One region of the Kushneria sp. Sum13 genome, then DNA from elsewhere that is predicted to be linked to it. Evidence: predicted binding sites of a transcription regulator. Region 1 holds the regulator's gene; each other region holds the start of a gene.
What was found. Region 1 encodes FNR, which switches genes on or off when oxygen is low (the NO sensors DNR and NnrR bind a similar motif). Its sites were predicted from a motif close to TTGATNTANATCAA; they were not measured.
Positions count from the first base shown of each region.

Region 1 (4,400 bases):
AGGCCTGGCGGGCAATCCAGAATGATCAGGTCATAGTCCTCGCTGACCGTTTTAAGTACCTTGCGCAGGCGGCTCGCCTTGTGTCCTTCCAGCAGCATGTCCATCTCGCGGGATTCAGGGCTGGCCGGCAGCAGATCAAGATTGGCCATGTCGGTGTCACGAATGGTCTTCTCAAGCGAGGCCTTGCCCTGGATCAGCTTCTCCACGCCACCGCCGCGAATTCTGGGCTTGTTGCGCAGGTAAAAGGTGGTGGCCGCCTGCGGGTCGAGATCCCAGATCAGCACCCGCTGTTCGGCAAGGCTTGCCTGCGCGGCCAGATTGATGGCGGATGCCGTCTTGCCCACCCCTCCCTTGATACTGTAAATCGCCAGCATCTGCATATCCGCGTTCCTGTCGATGAGCCACAAATCATGGCGCTCAAGCTTGTGTCGGTGTGATGACAATTTGATGACATCGGTCGGCATCGGTATGCCGGTATGGGCGGTGATGATCCATGTCATGATAGGCGCATGATGGCGGAAGGCAGTCAGATAATCAGAGGTAATGACATGGATAGTGATGTGACAGAAGAGACGCTTCACTGGGAGTGGGGTGGCATGCCCATCGAGGTCGGCGTAACCCGTCGCGGGCAGGGACCTGAAGTGCTGATGCTGCCGGCGCTGTCGAGCATTTCGACGCGCCACGAAATGGACGCCCTGCAGGCCATGCTTGCCGAGCGCTTTACCACCGTGTCGGTGGACTGGCCGGGGTTTGGCGACCGCCCGCGCCCCTTCATGGAGGCCGAACCGGGTATGCTGACGGCCTTTATCGATCACCTGCTCGATGAGGTCGTCTTTCTGCCCGAGATGATCGTTGCCGCCGGCCACGGTGCGGGCATGGTCATCCGACATCTTGAGGAGCATCCCGACGCCGCCGACCGGCTGGTGTTGATGGCGCCGACCTGGCGTGGGCCGCTGCCGACCATGGCCGGTGAGCACAAGCCCTGGTTTGGCCATCTGCGTGCCTGGTTTGATCGCCCGGTCATCGGTGCGGGCATCTATCGTCTCAACGTCAGCAACTGGTTTATACGGCGCATGGCCGGCGAGCACGTGTATGAAGCATCGAACTGGCTATCGGGTGAGCGTCTGGCGGCCAAGCGTCGCGTGGCCCGTACGCCCGGAGCCCGCCATGGCTCAATTCGCTTTGTGACCGGGGCCGTGGACCCCTTCAATAGTCGTGAGGCCTGTGTGGCGGCGCTCGGGGGCGCCAGTGCTCGCACGCTCCTGATCATGAGCGAGAAGATGCCACCGCGCTCTCGCGCTGAAATGCAGGCCATGGGCGCGCTGCCCCGGGTCGATACCGTGTCCCTGTCTCATGGGCGACTGTCGGTGCATGAAGAGTTCCCTGATGAGGTGGCCAGGGCCATCCTTGCGTGGCTGGATAGCCCACAACAGTACGACTGATTTTGGCAGGCGGTCGGGGCAGGGGGTCACCCATGCGATGATGGGGCATGAGAAATCATGATCAGCGCTGACTGTGCCGAGCCGTCCCTGGCGAGTGAAACGACCTGGCACCCGGTGTATTCTTGGCAGGCTGACACCTCAAAAGAAGAAGAGCTTTCAGCTCTGGGAACATGATTTCAGGGGGTAATATGCTTATTGGCGATGTCCGCCTCAAGCGCGTCTATCAGCACTCGACCCAGCAGGATGGCGCGCGCTGGCTGGTGGATCAGGTTTGGCCGCGTGGCAAGCGCGAAGAGGAGCTTTCGGTCGAGCAGTGGTATCGCGCCGTGGCACCTTCCCGTCGCCTGCGCCATGCCTGGGAAAGCGGGCGAATCGATCGCACGACCTTTGAGCGCCGCTATCGTCTGGAGCTTAATCCGGGCGACCTTGAGCCGCTGCTGGATCAGGCACGTCAGCGCCGGCTGACGCTGGTCAGTGCCGTACGCGATCTGGAAAGCTCACATCTGCCCATTCTGCGCGAGGTCATTCTCGAGGCACTGCGTGGTGAGGGTGTGATCGGTGAGACTGAATCGGTTGGGGTTGAACCCGAGCCGATGGTCACCGAGCCTGACTCGGTGATCGCCGAGCCTGACTCGGTTGTTAGTGAACCTGAATCGGTGGCCGGCACGCATTGAGTCGAGGGCCACAGGAACAGCAAAACGCTCCGACATGATCGGGGCGTTTTTTTATTGCCTGCAGGACGGGCAGGGGACAAAGGCGTCAGGCCCGCTGCTGCTGGCTGCAACAGGGGGCGACGATACCGGCGCGCTCGCCCAGTGCTGCCATGTCCAGAATCTCCACGTGGCGACCCTGGATATTGAGCAGCCCCTGCTGCTGGAATCGGCCCAGCACGCGGCTGATGGTTTCAATCGCAAGCCCCAGGTAGGTGCCGATATCGCTGCGTGACATCGGCAGGCGAAAGCGCTCGGCGCTGTGGCCACAACGATCAAAGCGCACCGAGAGATTGCGAAAGAAGCTGGCCAGACGCTCATCGGCCGTTTTGCTGGATAACAGGCGCATCAGGCGGCGATCATCGACGATTTCGCGGCTCATGCAGCGATAGAGCTGATGGCGAAGCTCCGGCAGATGCTCCGAGAGGCTTTCCAGACGCTTGAAGGGGATTTCGCAGACCGTGGTGCGCTCCAGCGCGGTCAGAAAGCCCGGATGGACGGCGCTGTCGATGCTGTCCAGACCGACCAGCTCGCCGGGCAGATAAAAACTGGTGATCTGTTCCTCGCCGTCGGCCTCGATGATGGTCTGCTTGAGGCTGCCACTGCGTACGGCGTAGACATTTTCAAACGCCTCGCCCTGCATGTAGAGCGTCTCGCCGCGCGTCAGCGGCGCGCGTCGTCGCACAATCGTGTCGAACTGCTCAACATCGTCAAGAGACAGGGAAAGCGGCAGGCACAGGGAGCTCAATGAGCAGGTCTGACAGCGCGTCTGGTGAAGATGAGAGGTGTTCATTGGCCTGGCATGTTCCTGTGCGTGTGAGTGGTGTGCCGGGCGCTGTCGTGATGAACCATGCCCGTGTCCCGGGGCTCAACGAGGGCGTTATGCCCTCGTTGAGCCCTCCCGGTCTTCTAAAGAAGCCGAGAGAACTGCTGACGATGTTCGGCCGAAAGATGCGTATCGAAGCTCATGGCCAGCTGGCGAATCAACAGTCTTCCCATGGGGGTCACCATAAGCGAGTGCTTATCATATTCGATGAGGCCGTCTCGCCGAAAGGTGGCAAGCCTTTCAAACACATTGGCGAAATAGTATGACGCCCTGATGCCAAAGTCGGCTTCGATGGCCTCAAAATCCAGACGCATGTCACACATCAAACGATGAATCACATGGCGGCGCAGCCGGTCATCCCCGCTCAGACGTACGCCGCGGCAGGTCGCCAGCTGCCCGTTATCGATGGCCGCCTGCCAGGTCTCCAGCTGTGCGGCGTTCTGTGCGTAGACATCATCGACCTGGCTGATGGCCGACACGCCCAGGCCCACCAGGTCACACCGGGCATGAGTGGTGTAGCCCTGGAAGTTGCGCTGTAGCTGTCCTTCACGCTGTGCCACGCTCAGACTGTCATCCGGTCGGGCAAAGTGATCCATGCCGATATGGACATAGCCCGCCTGCGTCAGCTTCTCCACCGTCATGCACTGGATGGCCAGGCGAGTGGCCGTGTCCGGAAGATCGGCACTGTTGATGCGCCGCTGGGGCAGAAAGCGCTCGGGCAGGTGGGCATAGTTGAAAATGGACAGCCGTGCCGGCGCCATGTCGATCACCTGATCCAGCGTGTCGGCAAAACTTGCCACGCTCTGATGCGGCAAGCCGTAGATCAGGTCCAGATTCAGCGAGCGAAACCCCAGCCGATGCGCCTCATCGATCAGATTTTCACTCAGCTCGCGTGGCTGGACTCGGTTGATCGCCTTTTGCACGCGCACGTCCAGATCCTGTACGCCAAGACTCAGTCGGTTAAAGCCCAGTGACTGCAGATGCCGCAGGGTATAAACGTCGGCCTCGCGAGGGTCGATCTCGATGGCAAAATCGCGGTCGGGATGGGTGGAAAGATTGAAATGTGCGCCCAGCTGGTCCATCAGCCGGCTCATCTGGTCCAGATCGAGAAAGGTCGGAGTGCCGCCGCCCCAGTGAAGCTGTTCGACCACACGCTCGCCATCGAGATGGCGACGCATCAGCATCATTTCCCGGGTCAGTCTGGCCAGATAGGGCTCGGCCATGCTGGTCTGGCGGGTCGCGATGCGATTGCAGCCGCAGTAAAAGCAGATGCGTCGGCAAAAGGGGATATGCACATAAAGCGACAGCGCCCGCGCGGTCGCGTTGCTGCGCGCCAGCGCCTGCGTCAGTTGCTCCGGACCGAAATGATCGGTGAAGGCCGTGGCAGGAGGATAGGACGTATAGCGCGGGCCGTTGCCGTCA
Region 1 is NZ_CP199847.1:3,217,651-3,222,050, reverse strand. It holds gene ACUN8C_RS14925 (ParA family protein) at 1-500, opposite strand, end outside; gene ACUN8C_RS14920 (alpha/beta fold hydrolase) at 549-1,442, shown strand; gene ACUN8C_RS14915 (DUF488 domain-containing protein) at 1,631-2,116, shown strand; gene fnr (fumarate/nitrate reduction transcriptional regulator Fnr) at 2,202-2,945, opposite strand; gene hemN (oxygen-independent coproporphyrinogen III oxidase) at 3,062-4,400, opposite strand, start outside.

Region 2 (4,400 bases), 1.8 Mb from region 1:
CTGGAACTGCGGATCTTCAACGGCCTGCTTGACGGCCTCGACCCACTTTGCCTCGATAGCCGGATCAAGCCCTTTCGGAGCGGCAATACCTCGCCACTGGGAAAGCTCGAAGTCATGGCCGGACTCTTCCATGGTCGGCGTGTCCGGCAGTGCGCTACTGCGCTCTTCGCCAGTGGTCACAATGGAAGTCAGACGATCACCATTGATGGCCGAAATCACTTCCGAAGGATTGAGGACCACGCCATCGATATGGCCACCCATCGCCGCGGAGACCGCTGCAGAGCCGCTATCAAACGGAATGACTTCGATATTGAGTCCCAGCGCTTCGCCCAGCATCAGCGAGACGATGTGTGTGGAAGACCCCACCCCGGAAGCACCAATGCGCAGCGGCTCGCCGCTGGACTTGAGGTCACTGCTCATACTGTCCAGATCCTGCCAGGCATCGTTTTTGCGTACGGCCAGCACATAGGGCTCGACCAGTACGCGAGCGATGTAGTCAAAATCGTCCTTTTTGAAGGCCACATTGCCCAGGCCTTCCAGCGTAAAGGTCGCATTGGTCGGAATGGTGACGGTATAGCCATCCGGTTTGGAGGCCACGGCCCGTGAAAAGCCTACCGCACCGCCGCCACCGGACAGGTTGCGCACCACGATCGTGGCGCCCAGGGCCTTTTCAAGCGACGGCTGCAGCGCGCGGACCACGTTGTCGGCGCCACCACCGGCCGACCAGGGCACAATGAATTCGATATTTTTGGAAGGATAGTCAGCCGCCATGCTCATGCTGCTGGCCAGCATCGTGGCGGCACCCAGTACACCCAGTAATCTTTTCATGTCATCGATCTCCCTGGCGGCCCGCACAGGCCACAACCTGTACGAGCCCATGATTATGAATGATCAGCGAACGCGCTCGATCAGCACCTTGAGCTTCTCGACTTCTTCTGCGTTGGGCATTGTCAGCGGTGCACGCACGTTGCCCGCCGGGTAGCCCACCTGAGCGGCACCGGCCTTCACGAGGCTGACCGCATAGCCACGACACGTATCGCGCATGGCAATGAAGGGGATAAAAAAGTCACTGGTCAGGCGCGCCACGGTTTCATGGTCGCCGGCACGCAGGGACTTGTAGAAATGCACGGCCATCTCGGGCACGAAATTGAACACTGCCGAGGAGTAGGTGTTCACGCCGATGGACAGATAGGCTTCGGCAAATATTTCGGCCGTCGGTACGCCACCGATGTAGATCAGGCGGTCGCCCACGGTCTTGATGATGGTATTGAGTGACTGAATATCACCGCGACCATCCTTGAGCCCGATCAGGTTGGGGCACCGCTCGGCCAGCGCTTTCACGGCCTGTGCTTCCAGTGCGCCGTTGGCACGGTTGTAATAGATGACATTGAGACTGGTGGCGTTACAGATTTCAGCAGCGTATTCAACGATGCCTTCCTGTGAACACTCGGTCAGATAAGGCGGCATCAAAAGGATACCGTCGGCACCGGCGGCTTCGGCGGCGGCAGCGTGCGCCTTGGCCATGGTGATGCTCTGACCGGCGCTGGCGATGACAGGGACGCGACCGGCGGTTTCTTCCACGGCCACCCGGACGATTTCACCGAACTCTTCAAGGCCCAGGTTAAAGAACTCACCCGTGCCGCCGGCCACAAACAGCGTGGAAATCTCGTATTCGAGCAGCCATGCAATGCGCTTGCGATAGCTTTCGGCATCGAATTGACCGGCGCTGTCAAAGTCCGTGACCGGGAAGGAAAGCAGGCCATCGCCTGCGGCACGCGTAACGTCAGCTCGTGAAAACGTCATAATGGGTCCTCTGGATTGGCCTGCCCCGCCGCGCGGTGGAGCGTTGTCGTTACTTTGTCATACATCATACTTTTAAAGCCATTATACGAAGGGCATAGACTGCCCCTCGAATCGGGCCTCAAGCCCTGCAGATTTCGAGCGCTGCAAGTCTCAAACACTACGGGTCTCAGCCACTGAAAGTCTGATGGGCGATGGTCCACTTGCGCGCCTGCTCGGTCAGGGTAATGCCAAGGCCCGGGCGGTCCGGCACGATCATGCGACCATTGCGGGTTTCAAGAACTTCATTGAACAGCGGCGCCAGCCAGTCGAAATGCTCGACCCAGGGCTCGGTGGGATAGGCCGCCGCCAGGTGCAGGTGGATTTCCATGGCAAAGTGCGGCGCCAGCTGCAGTCCGGCCTGAGAGGCCAGCGTTGCCAGCTTCAAAAACTGGGTAATACCGCCGATGCGCGGCGCGTCGGGCTGAATGATATCGGCACTGCGGTGCTCGATGAGCCTGACGTGCTCGGCAACGCTTGAGAGCATCTCACCGGTAGCGATCGGGGTGTCCAGCGCTGCCGCCAGTGCGGCATGGCCTTCGGCGTCGTGAGCATCCAGCGGCTCTTCGATCCAGACCAGTTCGTATTTTTCCATGGCGCGGCCAAAGCGCAGGGCGCTGGCGCGATCCCACTGCTGGTTGGCGTCTACCATGAGCGGCACGTTGTCACCGATGTGAGCGCGCACTGCGGCCACCCGCTCCAGATCGATGCGCATGTCGGGCTGACCGACCTTGATCTTGATGCCTGCAATGCCGCTTTCCAGCGAGTGCGTGGCATTTTTGAGCACTTCCTCGATCGGCGTATGCAAAAAGCCGCCGGAGGTGTTGTAGCACTGCACCGAGTCACGATGCGCCCCGATCAGCTTGGCCAGCGGCAGGCCGGCTCGTTTGGCCTTGAGATCCCAGAGCCCGATGTCGATCGCGGCAATTGCCTGAGTGGAGACCCCGCCCCGCCCGACCGATGCCCCGGCCCAGACAAGCTTTTGCCACAGCTTGTCGATGTCGCTGGGGTCTTCGCCGATGATGGCCGGCGCAATTTCGCAGGCATGGGCATACTGCGCATAGCCACCGGCACGCTTGGAATAGCTGAAGCCAATGCCGGTATGGCCATCACGCGTGGTGATCTCGGCAAACAGAAAAGAAACTTCGGTCATCGGCTTTTGCCGACCGGTCAGTACCTTGGCATCACTGATGGGCGTGGCCAGCGGTAACAGGACATGGGAGAAGGTAATCGAGGAAATGGCATCAAAGGACATGGTGACTCCAAGGCACATGGACCGACCCTGAACAAGGCTGCGGCCAGTTGATGTTAGCGCTATCATTGCGCTTTATATCACCTCGCCTGTCAACCGAAACCAAGGTCTAATGTCCCGGGTCATCGTTGACCCGTGGGCGAACCATCAGGTCAGGAAGGCGGTGCCGACCGTGATGCCAGCGTGGTCTGACGTGCCATGATTTCAAAGCCCACATCCAGTACTTCGCCTACCGGCTCAGGATTGGCCACGTTAAAACGCTTCAAAAGATGCTCGGCGGTCAGGCGGCCGATTTCAGCCCCGTCAATACGTACCGTGCTCAATGAAGGCCAGGTGGCCGCGGCAAAGCTCATGTCGCCAAAGCCCATCACCGCCAGCGTTTCAGGGACCACCATGGCGCGGCTCTGCGCCTCGGCAATGACGCCCATGGCCAGCGTGTCCGAACTACACACGATCGCTTCACAGTCGGGCATGTCTGCCAGCAGGGAAGCCGTCGCGGTTCGCCCGCCAACGAGGGTTGCCGGGGTATCGGCCCAGCAGGTCATGACCGCAATGCCCGAGTCAGGACGGGCTGCCTGCTCGGCTTCAATGCGCGCATTGAACCCTTCGGCGCGCTGATGCGAGCGCGGATCATCAGCCATGGCCTGCCCGAAGCGCTGATAGCCACAGGCCAGCAGATAGCCTGCTACCGCGGCCCCGACCTCACGATGAGAAAAGCCAATCAGCATGTCGAGCGGGTCATCACTCATGTCCCAGATCTCGACCACCGGAATACGTGCGGCCTTGAGACGCGCTCGCGTGGCCTCCGAGTGGCGCGTACCGGCCACCACCAGTGCATCCGGCCGCCGGCTCAGCACGGTTTCCACCACCGCGGCTTCCTCTGTTGTCTGATAGCCGGTCAGACCCAGCAGCACCTGATACCCCTCCAGGGCCAGCGTATCGGTAATCGACTGCACCACGTCGGCAAACAGCGAATGCGCCACGGTCGGCACCAGTACCGCCACCATTTTGCTGCGACTCGATGCCAGGGCGCCCGCCACGCGATTGGGAACATAGCCGGTCTCGATAACAGCCCGCTGTACCCGCTCACGGGTGCGCTCGCTGACAAGCTCCGGCTGATTGAGGGCACGCGAGACGGTCATGGCCGCCACACCGGCAGCCGCGGCCACATCGCTCAGGCGCACCGCGCCGGTGGCGCGCGGGTTATCCCGGCCCTGGTGGGCAGACCCGTCAGGGCCGGAATCAAAGGAACGTCCCATGTCATTCTCCAGCGAAACATCGGCAATACAGCAAGGCTCATGGTACAGGC
Region 2 is NZ_CP199847.1:1,454,946-1,459,345, reverse strand. It holds gene ACUN8C_RS06845 (tripartite tricarboxylate transporter substrate binding protein) at 1-828, opposite strand, end outside; gene kdgD (5-dehydro-4-deoxyglucarate dehydratase) at 892-1,803, opposite strand; gene ACUN8C_RS06835 (L-talarate/galactarate dehydratase) at 1,970-3,094, opposite strand; gene ACUN8C_RS06830 (LacI family DNA-binding transcriptional regulator) at 3,244-4,350, opposite strand; gene ACUN8C_RS06825 (hypothetical protein) at 4,349-4,400, shown strand, end outside.
Region 2: kdgD (5-dehydro-4-deoxyglucarate dehydratase) is a predicted target of FNR. The motif match lies at 1,858-1,871, and genes of this name have one in related genera.

Region 3 (4,400 bases), 600 kb from region 1:
AAACAGCGGGGCCAGCGCACCGACGATGCTGCTCATGGGGATCTTCCTTGTCTCAAGGCGGGATCAGGTCCTGGTCACGGCTTTCTGACGGGCCCGATTTTTTAAGGATTCAGCCCCTAAAAGGGTCTTTAGCGCGACAGAAAATCGATCGCTGCCAGATAGCCGAAGCTGCCCATGCCCGCAATGACCGCTTCGGCCCGTGCGGAAATATACGAGTGGTGGCGAAACGACTCGCGGGTGTGGATGTTGGACAGATGCACCTCGATTACGCGCCCTTCAAAGGCCTTGAGCGCGTCCAGCAGCGCCACGGAGGTATGCGACCAGGCGGCTGGATTGATGATGATGGCATCGAACTGCCCCCGCGCGTCATGGATGCGATCGAGCATCACGCCTTCGTGATTGGTCTGCAGAAAATCAGTGGCCACGCCCTGGTCAAAGGCGCGGTGGCGAATGGCATTTTCGATGTCGGCAAGCGTCTCATGGCCATAGATCTCCGGCTCGCGCTTGCCCAGAAGGTTCAGATTGGGGCCGTTGAGGATTAAAACGTTCATTTCGACTCCGCGGTATCGGCGGTGGCATTGGGTAAAAATCTCGGCTTGAGCACGTTTTCAAGGTCGCTATAGGGAATGGTCAGCGTGGGCATGCCGATGGCGTAGGGCCCGAGCGCATAGGGACCATAGGTGACCGCCATGTTGTCCTCAAGCGGAGCAGCGTTATCGCTGGGCGAGAACGGCCAGTTGATGGGGTCGAGCGTTTTGCCCGCCTCACTGTCTTTCATCCAGCGCTGCCAGGCGTTTTTCAATGCCGCCTCGAAGGCCGGCTTTTGCCCGTCCTGCAGCATGTCGTCCAGCGTCACGACCTGGCGGGTCTTTTCATCGATGACCATGTAGTCGGTGCCCGGCATGCCGTGAGCACCGCCGGTCATGACATAGCTTTGAAGCTCGAGAACCAGCAGGTCGTCGTGATGGCCGATCTCTTTGGCTTCCAGGGTCGTGTAATAAGGGCGCGGATGGTCGCTGTCGGCGTTGGCCTGGGCACTTTGATCGAAAAAATCTTCGGCGTAGGCGTCCAAAGTGGCGGGCAGGGCGTCCTTGTCCACCCCTGACTCGCTGATCGGGTTGCCCATCCGCACCAGGCGACGTTCCAGTTCACTGGACAGGGCCGGGTCGTTGTCGAACCTGATCATGTGAATTTCCACGCTGGCGCAGTCATCGCCTTCGCAGTCCGGCGCCTTGATCGTGCGATTGACGAAGGTCGGTGACAGGCCTTCCTGCGGCTTTTGCGTGTCGGCGGTCTCGCTGGACGGCTGCGCAGCGTCGGGCTGATCGACGCTCTGGTCATCACCGTTTTGATCACAGGCGGTCAGCGTCAATAACAGGGCCGGCACGGCCAGCCACCGATAGCGTGTTGAAAGAGTCATGGGGCTTCCTTTCTTAAGGGGCGATGGTTCTGGGAGACGATGGTCGTCAAGGGGGTCAGGGTGCCGGGGCCGCGGCACCGCGGTAGTGGCTGCGCCAGTAACGCTTGTCGAGGCCTGCGATGGTGACCTGACGCCCGCTGCCGGGGGCGTGGATCATCTGGTTGTTGCCCATGTAGATCCCCACGTGGCTGACGCTGCCTTTTGAGCCAAAAAACATCAGATCCCCCGGGCGGGCGCGCTCGATGTGCTCAAGGCCATCAAACTGCTGCTGCGAGGTACGGGGGATTTCGATACCGGCGGCCTGAAGGCTTGCCTGGGTCAGGCCGCTGCAGTCCACGCCGGCGGGGGTCGTGCCGCCATAGCGATAGGGGGTGCCCAGCGCGTCGCGGGCGTAATTCATGACCAGCACCCGCTCGATCGAGAGATCCTGCTGCTCGGAAATCGGGCCCATCATGTCACTGGTCTGCATCTCGGGGTTGCCGGCACAGCCGGCCAGCCAGAGAAGAGTGATCAGCAGGGACACCTCGCGCAGGCGTCGTATCGGGCGCCGGAGAAGGCAAAAGGCAGCGGACAGTGACATGAGCAGATTCCGATGGGCAGCAAATGTTTCGATATTAACCGCGAGTGTCCCGTCTTTTCGAGTCCTGGCTTGCGTAGAGATGGGAAGGTGTTGAAGTGCGCTTCCGTTTTAGACCCTGTCAGGGTAATAAAACACGACCATGACCGGACAATAAACATAAAAAAACCCGACGGCAGGCCGAAACCGTCGGGTCAGCACCGGTCGAGAGAGCGGTGCAAAAAGGGTAGGGTTTTCTGGATCAGAAGCGGTAGCTGATGCCGCTCATGATGACGACCGGGTCGATGTCCAGGTGCGTCTTGTAGGTCTCGCCGCCGGCGCTGGCGGTCACGTTGGAGTCGATGTCCAGATACCAGGCCGCGGCGTTGATGGCCCAGTGATCATTGATCAACAGATCCACACCGACCTGACCGGCCCAGCCCCAGGAATTGTCCATGTCCATGCTGGCGCCATCGATGTCGACGCTTTCCGCCGAGAAGCGGGTGTAGTTGATGCCGGCGCCGACATAGGGCTGTACGCGGGCATCGGTGCCGCCCAGCGGGTAATACTGCAGCGTCAGCGTCGGGGGCAGGTGCTTGACCGAGCCGCCCTTGTCACCGTCGAGATTGAAGTCATGCTTGATGCGCTGCGCGGCCAGCAGTTCCACGCCCCACTGGTCGAGAAAGCGATAGCCAAAGGTGATCGCGAACCCGCGACCGTCCTTGACGTCGACCTTGTCCACGCCGAGTGAATCGTAATCACCGTTGTCATCTTTCGGTGACACCTTGGCAAGGCCGGCGCGGGTGAAGAAATCGCCCTGACCGTAAGTGGATTCAGCAGCCTGGGCAGTTGTACCCACGGTCACCCCGAGTGCCAGAGCGGCAATGGAAATAAGCGGCAGCGCGCGCATGTGTCTGGTTCCCCTGAACAGGTTTTTTCTGAAGTGGTTCGGGCTCCCCCTCCAGGCGTGATGCACCCGACCCGATCCCTGTAAGTGCCTGACACCATTGTGCCAGGCGAACGCTGTTCATTTATTGACGCACGTCAAAAGAGGTGTGACGGATTGTTTCCGCCCACCGGCTTCAGGGCGCCGGTGGATGGATTAGACTGCGCAGGAGAGTTTTGATGGCAGGCAGGAGAGGGGCGGTTATTCGCCCCAGCCGTGCTGTTTCGCCAGCCCAAAGGCGTGGTTGGCCGCCGGCACGCCGGCATAGGTGGCCACGTGCATCAGGGCCTGGCGCAGTTCCGCCTCGCTGACCCCGGTGCGATGCGCGGTCTTCAAATGCAGTACCAGCTCGCCATCGCGCCCGAGCGCGGCCAGAATCGCCAGCGTGATCAGACTACGCTGGGTGACGGACAGATCCTGACTGCCCCACAGCTCACCCCAGGCAAAGCGGGTGATCATCTGCTGGAACGGCTGATCCAGTGTGGTGGCGTTACTGGAAGCGCGCTCGACATGCTCGGCGCCGAGCACGCGCTTGCGGGTCTCAAGCCCCTCATCATAGGTAACGCCGTGAAGACCAGTGTTGCCAGCACGGGTGCCAAGCCAGGTCATGAGCCGCTGTGCCACGGCCTGTGGCTGTTCGACCGAGGGCACGTGGCCGGCGCCGGCCAGAATCTCCAGCGGTGGTGCCTTCAAAACCTCCGCCAGCGCCTCAAGGGTTTCCGGCGGTGTGGAGAGATCATCGCTGCCACCGAGCAGATAGAGGCCGTCGCGTTCGGCGCTTTCCCTGAGGGCACCTCGCATGTCAAAGCCGGCCAGCATCTCGCATAGCCGCGCATAACTTTCATCATCGGTGCGGGCGAGCTGGGCGCGCCAGCCTTCCACCAGCGCTGCGTTGTCGCGGGTAGTGGCGCTGAACCAGCGGGGCGCCAGCTCACCGGCCATGGCCGCCAGCCCTTCATCGCGGACGCGCTTTGCGCGGGCATGCCAGTTCTCCGGCGTGCCGATGGTGGCGCCGGTGTTGGTCAGTACCACATTGGCCAGACGCTCGGAATGCTGCACCAGCAGATGCTGGCCCAGCGCGCCGCCGATCGAGGTGCCGATAAAGTGAAAGCACTCGGCACCGGCGCTGGACACCAGTGCGAGCAGCTCATCGGTCAGCGACTCAAGCGTCAGGGCTCCGGTGGCGGGGGCGCTGCCGCCGTGGCCCGGCAGATCCCAGGTCAGGACGCGATAGCGGCTCAAAAGGGTGGGCAGCACCTCATCCCAGACGCTCTGGCTCATGCCCAGCGGATGGGCGAGCACCACCAGCGGCGCCGCTTGCGGGCCCAGCAGACGCCAGGCGATGGTACGGCCCTGATGCTCCATGAATGTCATGTGTCTCTCCTGATGATTCGATGGCGTATTGGCCTAGCCCAGCACGGCCAGCGTGGCGAACACGCCGCCGATGGCCAGCCCCGAAATGACCAGCCAGATGATGA
Region 3 is NZ_CP199847.1:111,373-115,772, forward strand. It holds gene ACUN8C_RS00515 (AEC family transporter) at 1-36, opposite strand, end outside; gene aroQ (type II 3-dehydroquinate dehydratase) at 129-551, opposite strand; gene ACUN8C_RS00525 (DUF3298 domain-containing protein) at 548-1,420, opposite strand; gene ACUN8C_RS00530 (C40 family peptidase) at 1,476-2,000, opposite strand; gene ACUN8C_RS00535 (OmpW/AlkL family protein) at 2,239-2,886, opposite strand; gene pcaDC (bifunctional 3-oxoadipate enol-lactonase/4-carboxymuconolactone decarboxylase PcaDC) at 3,124-4,296, opposite strand; gene ACUN8C_RS00545 (short-chain fatty acid transporter) at 4,330-4,400, opposite strand, start outside.
Region 3: ACUN8C_RS00535 (OmpW/AlkL family protein) is a predicted target of FNR. The motif match lies at 3,011-3,024, and genes of this name have one in related genera.